DNA from 3 places in the Paracoccus pantotrophus genome. Region 3 is predicted to be linked to each of the others. Evidence: riboswitches for the same ligand, from Rfam matches in the RefSeq annotation. Region 3 holds a riboswitch; each other region holds the start of a gene.

Region 1 (2,195 bases), on a different replicon from region 3:
GGGCGTGTCGAGCAGCGGCGCGGTGGCCTTGTCCGAGGCGCTCTCGGTGACCTTGTAGCTGGTCTCGGCCTCGTTGCCCTGCTGGCGGCGGATGACCACCGTGTCCAGGGTTACGGTATCCTGCGCCTGGGCGGGGCCGGCCACGCCGGCCGAGATGGCCAGCACGGGCAGCAAGCCCAGGGTCGGCAGCAATTGCGCGGCTGACCCCGAGGCAGGCGGTTTGGGATGGGTTTTGTTCATGGGTTGATCCCGGCACGAAAGATGAGTCGCAACCGCCTCAAGGCGGAAACGACAGGAAGGTGCTGGCTCATCAATGGCTTGCGCGTTCGCGCAGCGGAAAGCGGGGTGAAACCGCGGTCCGGCTGCGCTTGATCAACGCAAGAGGACAAATTGTCATACCTTGTCAAACGACGCAGCGTCATTTCCCGGCTCCGCAACCTCGCCTGTTGCCATAATCCAACAGTCTGCCGGGTGCTGCGCCCGCGCCATGGCCCGTCATCGCCGCCGCCGGCAGCATATCCAGCCCCTGCCCGCGATCCCGGCGACCCACCAGATGTTCTAAGAACAGTGCCATCGCCCACTAAATCTGGATTGACCCGGCCTGTGACCCGTGGCTAACTGCGGGGGTCATGGTTGCCCTGGGGCCGACTCGGGGATGAAAAGGGAAGCCGGTGAAAAGCCGGCACTGCCCCCGCAGCTGTAAGCGGCGAGCGACGCTGGAATGCCACTGGAGCCCAGGCTCCGGGAAGGCCGGCCGAGCCGAGACCCGCAAGTCAGAAGACCTGCCATGGCGCGAAAGAACGAAACCGTGCGGCGGGCGCGGGGCTGGAACAGGGTCCGGTGGCATGTCCATCGGCCCGGCCCTCTCTTGCCGACAGAACAGAAGGAGCCGGGCCATGCCCATCACCGTTTACTCCAAGCCCGCCTGCGTGCAATGCACCGCCACCACGCGGGCGCTCGACGCGCGCGGCCTGGCTTATCGGCTGGTCGACCTGACCGAGGACGAGGCGGCGATGGAGCTGGTCGCCTCGCTGGGCTATCGTCAGGCCCCGGTGGTCGTCGCCGGCGATGCGCATTGGGCGGGCTTCCGGCCCGACATGATCGGCCGGCTGTCCTGACCGGCGCCATGGGCGGGCTGGTCTATTATTCCTCGGCCTCGGGGAACACCGCGCGCTTCGTCGCGCGGCTGGGGCTGGCGGCCGGGCGCATTCCGGTCTCGCCGCGCGACGCGCTGCCGCAGCCCGCGGCGCCCTATGTGCTGATCTGCCCGACCTATGCCGATGGCGAGGGACGCGGCGCGGTGCCGAAACAGGTGATCCGTTTTCTGAACGATCCCGCCCGCCGCGGCCTGCTGCGCGGCGTGATCGGCAGCGGCAACCGCAATTTCGGCACCGCCTTCGCCCTGTCGGCCAGGGTGATCGCCGCAAAATGCAACGTGCCCGTGCTTTACCGCTTCGAGCTGGCGGGCGACGACAATGATCTTTCCCGCGTCCGGGCGGGGCTTGAGAAATTCTGGGGGACGGAATGCTTGACGATGGCGTAAAGGCCGAGCTGGACTATCACGCGCTGAACGCGATGCTGAACCTTTACGACGGCGAGGGCCGCATCCGCTTCGACGCGGATCGCAAGGCCGCGCGGCAGTATTTCCTGCAGCATGTCAACCAGAACACCGTCTTCTTCCACTCGCTGGACGAGAAGCTGGGCTATCTGGTGGACGAGGGCTATTACGAGGCCGAAGTCCTGGAGCAGTATCCGCGCGAGTTCCTGCACCGGATCTGGGACGCGGCCTATGCGCGGAAGTTCCGCTTTCCGACCTTCCTGGGCGCCTTCAAGTATTATACCAGCTACACGCTGAAGACCCGCGACGGGCGGCGCTATCTGGAACGCTACGAGGACCGGGTGGTCATGGTCGCGCTGGCCTTAGCGCGCGGCGACGAGGATCTCGCCATGCGCTTCATGGAGGAAATCCTGTCGGGCCGCTTCCAGCCGGCGACGCCGACCTTCCTGAACGCCGGCAAGAAGTCGCGGGGCGAGCTGATCTCGTGCTTCCTCTTGCGGCTGGAGGACAACATGGAGAGCATCGGCCGCGGCATCAATTCGGCGCTGCAGCTTTCCAAGCGCGGCGGCGGCGTCGCCCTGATGCTGACCAACCTGCGCGAGGCCGGCGCGCCGATCAAGGGGATCGAGAACCAGTC
Region 2 (2,195 bases), on a different replicon from region 3:
ACCGCGCGACGGACGTCGCCCCGGATCAGCCCGGTGACGGCCACCTCGCCATCGACGGCGCCCAGATAGTCGCCCACCGTCATGCCGACGATATCGGCGCCCTCGGGGACGGTGGCTTCGGTGTGATAGTCGCTGATGTTCACCGCCTCGCTCAGCGAGGCCGTGGCACGGCGGTCGCGCGGCAGCAGCCGATGGGCGAAAAGCAGAAAGACCAGCCCCACCAGCGACAGCCCGAGGCCGACCGGCGCATAGTCGAACATGGTGAAGGGCTGGCCCGTCATCTGCTCGCGCACCCGCGAGACGATGATGTTGGGCGAGGTGCCGACCAGCGTGATCAGCCCGCCCAGGAGCGAGCCGAAGGCCATCGGCATCAGATAGGCCGAGGGCGAATGCCCCGAGCGCCGCGCCATCTTCAGCGCGGCGGGCATCAGCATGGCCAGCGCGCCGATGTTCTTGACCAGCGCCGACAGGCCCGTGACCGAGCCGACCAGCACCAGCAGCTGCCAGCGCAGGGCCCGCAACCGCCCCAGCATCCGGCGCATCACCGCCTCGATCACGCCCGAGCGCGAGATGCCGGCGCTGACCACCAGCGCGCTGCCGACGATGATGACGATATCGTCGCTGAAGCCGCGGAACGCCTCGTCCGGCTTGACCGTGCCCGCCACCAGCGAGGCCAACAGCGCGATCATCGCCACCACGTCGTAGCGCAGCCGCCCCCAGACGAACAGCACCATCATCGCGCAAAGGATCAGCACGGCCAGGAGCTGCGGCATGGCCATGTGGCTTGACCCTCCCTTTCGTCGGATACGCTATCCAATGCCGCAGGCCGGCGGGCGGTTCCGCGGCAGGACAGGTTGTCGCGGCCGCCCGGCGGCACCGGATTGGCGCTTGACAGCCCTTGCCCGGCTGCGGCAATGCAGGGCCGCTACGGTTCCGGCGGATCTGCGCCGGATCAAAAGGGAACACCGGTGCGCCCATGGGCCGCGATGCGGCCGGGGCAAGGCCGGGACTACCCCCGCAACTGTAAGCGGTGAGCGACGGTCGAACGTGCCACTGGGATCTCCTGGGAAGGCCGGCCCGAGCAGCGATCCGCGAGCCAGGAGACCTGCCGTGGCGATCACCCATTTCCGGCGCGGGGCGCGTCTGGAAAGCGGCCGTTCCGCAGAGGTGACGATCGCCGTCCTGCGGTCGGGCCTGCCAGCCTTTCCACAGGGCATTTCTGCAAATCGCGGGCCTGGCCCGCGCTGGAAAGGCTTTGGAATGTTCAGAACCCCGCTTTCGCTGCTGGCCACAACCGCCGCCGTACTGCCCGCCGCCCTGTTGCCCTGTGCCGCCACGGGCCAGCAGGTCCAGGACCAGGTCGTGCTTGACACCCTGGTCCTGTCCGCCGGCCTGTCGCCGGTGGCCGAAAGCGCCTATGGCCGCGCCCATACCGTGCTGACCAGCGAAGACCTGCAAAGCCGCCGGGTCATCACCGTCCAGGACGCTTTGCGCACGGTCCCCGGACTTTCCGTCACCTCGACCGGCGAAACGGTGGCCAAGATCCGCATCCGCGGCGGCGAATCCAATCACGTGCTGGTGCTGATCGACGGGGTCGAGGCCAATTCCCCCGGCAACGGCGACTATATCTTCAGCGGCATGCTGGCCGAGGACATCGAGCGCATCGAGGTGCTGCGCGGCCCGCAATCCGCCATCTACGGCGCCAATGCCGCATCCGGCGTCATCTCGATCACCACCCGTCGCGCCTCTGCGCAGGGGCCGGGCTATGGCGGCACGGTCGAGATCGGCGGGTTGGACACCCGCACCGCCAGCGCCTTTGTGCAGGCGGGGGACGGGCGCGGCAGCATCAGCCTGTCCGCGGTGGCGCGCCGCACCGATGGCGAGGACGAATCGCGCAGCCCCGGCGGGGATACCGAGTTCAACCGGCAGCGCGTGCTGGGCCTGAACGGCTCATATGATCTGACCGAAAGCGCGACCGTCGGTTTCACGCTTAGGCGCATCTGGCAGGAATACGGTTATGACCGGGCCGTCTCTTTCGTGGATTCGCCCGACGACTATATCGTCGACGCACCGCTGACCGCCGACCGGGACGAAACCTATGGTTCGCTGTGGCTGGAAGGCGAAGCTTTCGGCGGCAGGCTGCTCAACCGCTTTGCCGTCTCTGGCGCCAACCAGAACACGGCGCATTTCAACGG
Region 3 (2,195 bases):
CGATGCGCAGGGCTTCGGCACCTTCTCCGGCCAGGGCGGCATGGCGATCCTGTCGCGCCACCCGATCGGGCCGGTGACGGATTACACGGCCTTCCTGTGGCGCGACCTGCCCGGCCACCTGATGCCGCCGCTGCCCGAGGAAGCGGCGGCGATCCGCCGCCTGTCCTCGACCGCGCATTGGGACGCGGTGGTCACGGTCGCCGGCCGGCCGCTGCACCTGCTCGCCATGTCCGCGACGCCGCCGGTCTTCGACGGACCCGAGGATCTGAACGGCCGGCGCAACCATGACGAGCTGGCCTTCTGGCTGCATCACCTGCCCGACGGCCCCTTCGTACTGGCCGGCAACCTGAACCTCGACCCCCTGGACAGCGAGGGCCGGCCCGAGGCGCTGGCCCGGATCATGGCGCATGTCACCGACCCCCTGCCTCGCAGCGCCGGCGGCACCGCGGCCAAAGGCGGCGTCAACGACGGCCACAAGGGCGACCCGGCGCTGGACACCGGCGACTGGCCGGACGACAAGCCGCCGGGCAACCTGCGCGTGGATTACGTCCTGCCCGCGAAAGGGCTGGCCGTGCTGGGCTCGGGCGTGTTCTGGCCGGCCGAGGGCCCGCTGGCCGAGGCCGCGCTGGCGGCTTCCGCGCACCGGCTGGTCTGGGTCGACCTGGACTGGCCGCCGGAACCCTGATTGGCACGGCCTACCCGCCACCCGGCGATTCCGCCAGCCCGATCCCCCGCCATCTTCTTCGTTCTCCAAATACCCATGCGGCAGCGCCGCCCGCCGACCCGTCGCCCGCTCTCCGACCCCGCCGCAGCTTCCCCCCGATTCCGCTTGCCGCCGCCGCGCCATCGCAGGTAACATGCGCGTGTATCGGTGCCCCTTTCCGGGGCCAAAAGGGAATGCGGTGCAGCCCTGGGCATCCAGGACCAAATCCGCAGCCGCCCCCGCGACTGTAAGCGGAGAGCGGACGCCCATCGCGCCACTGGCCATCCGGCCGGGAAGGCGGGCGTCTGCCGTGACCCGCAAGCCAGGAGACCTGCCGATGCATGGAACCGCAACGTCGTCGGGTTGGACGACATAAGGAAAGGGTCGCAGATGACCGCAAAACCCATGACCGCCGCAGGGGCCAGCCGCGCCTCGGTGCTGTTTCCCGCCATCGCCGCCTTCGCGATCGGCTTCGGGCTGATCTTCATGTCCGGGCTGGTGCAGGCCGAGACCCTGCATGACGCCGCCCATGACGTGCGTCACGCCACCGGCTTCCCCTGCCACTGATGTTCTCGCGCATTCTGACCAGCGGATTGATCGCTGGCGCTGCAACGGGGCTGATTGCCGCCCTGTTGCAGCTTTGGTTCGTGCAGCCCGTGCTGCTGCATGCCGAACTGTATGAATCCGGCCAACTGGCGCATTTCGGCGCCGAAGCCGTCAGCGCGCATCAGGATCTGGGATCCTTCGAATGGACCCGCAACCTGCTTTCGGTCCTGTTCACCATGATGGTCTATGCCGGCTACGGGCTGATGCTGGTGGCGCTGATGGCGGTTTCCGAATCGCGGGGCAACGCGGTCACGGCGCGGCAGGGGCTGCTTTGGGGCCTGGCCGGCTATCTGACCATGCAGCTCGCCCCCGCCTTCGGCCTGGCCCCGGAAGTGCCGGGCGTCGCCGCCGCCGATGTGCAGCTCCGCGCGATCTGGTGGCTGGGCACCGCCGCCACCACCGGGCTCGCGCTGTGGCTGGTCGCCTTCGGCAAGGGCTGGGCGGCCTGGGGCGCGGCCATCGTGCTGATCCTGGCGCCGCATCTGATCGGCGCGCCGCAGCCCGACAGCTATGCCGGCCCGGTCCCGCCCGAGCTTTCGGCGGAATTCGCCGGCCGGGCGCTGGGGGCGGGCGCGATGGCCTGGGCCCTGCTCGGCCTGCTGGCCGGCTGGTTCTGGCAGCGCGAAGGCCAAGGCGCACCGGTGCCGCAGGCCGCCTGATCGGCGCCGCAACCCTTCCGGCCGGGCGTGCCTGCCGCGCCCGGCTGTTCCATGAAACGGGGAAAAGACATGGATCGCTCGATCCCGATGCTGCTGATCGGTCTGGTCTTCGGCGGCGGCATGGGCTTCGTCATCGCCGCCGCCAACGGCATCACGCTGGACGGCCACGACCACGGCGCGCATGGCCATGGCGCCCAAGCCGCGGCGCATGACCACGGCGCGCCCAT

The links. A riboswitch is a leader RNA that binds a small molecule or an ion and turns the genes downstream of it on or off. The one in region 3 is predicted to bind cobalamin.
Region 1: linked by a shared signal. The riboswitch ahead of nrdH (glutaredoxin-like protein NrdH) and the one ahead of ESD82_RS11630 (CbtB domain-containing protein) in region 3 are both predicted to bind cobalamin.
Region 2: linked by a shared signal. The riboswitch ahead of ESD82_RS02685 (TonB-dependent receptor plug domain-containing protein) and the one ahead of ESD82_RS11630 (CbtB domain-containing protein) in region 3 are both predicted to bind cobalamin.

What each region holds. Positions count from the first base shown of each region.
Region 1 covers NZ_CP044423.1:569,233-571,427, reverse strand. The annotation lists gene ESD82_RS02725 (TonB-dependent receptor) at 1-240, opposite strand, end outside; cobalamin riboswitch at 614-804, shown strand; gene nrdH (glutaredoxin-like protein NrdH) at 897-1,118, shown strand; gene nrdI (class Ib ribonucleoside-diphosphate reductase assembly flavoprotein NrdI) at 1,127-1,543, shown strand; gene nrdE (class 1b ribonucleoside-diphosphate reductase subunit alpha) at 1,525-2,195, shown strand, end outside.
Region 2 covers NZ_CP044423.1:561,242-563,436, reverse strand. The annotation lists gene ESD82_RS02690 (SLC13 family permease) at 1-779, opposite strand, end outside; cobalamin riboswitch at 912-1,127, shown strand; gene ESD82_RS02685 (TonB-dependent receptor plug domain-containing protein) at 1,261-2,195, shown strand, end outside.
Region 3 covers NZ_CP044426.1:244,899-247,093, reverse strand. The annotation lists gene ESD82_RS11635 (endonuclease/exonuclease/phosphatase family protein) at 1-685, shown strand, start outside; cobalamin riboswitch at 853-1,056, shown strand; gene ESD82_RS11630 (CbtB domain-containing protein) at 1,094-1,270, shown strand; gene ESD82_RS11625 (CbtA family protein) at 1,270-1,968, shown strand; gene ESD82_RS11620 (hypothetical protein) at 2,038-2,195, shown strand, end outside.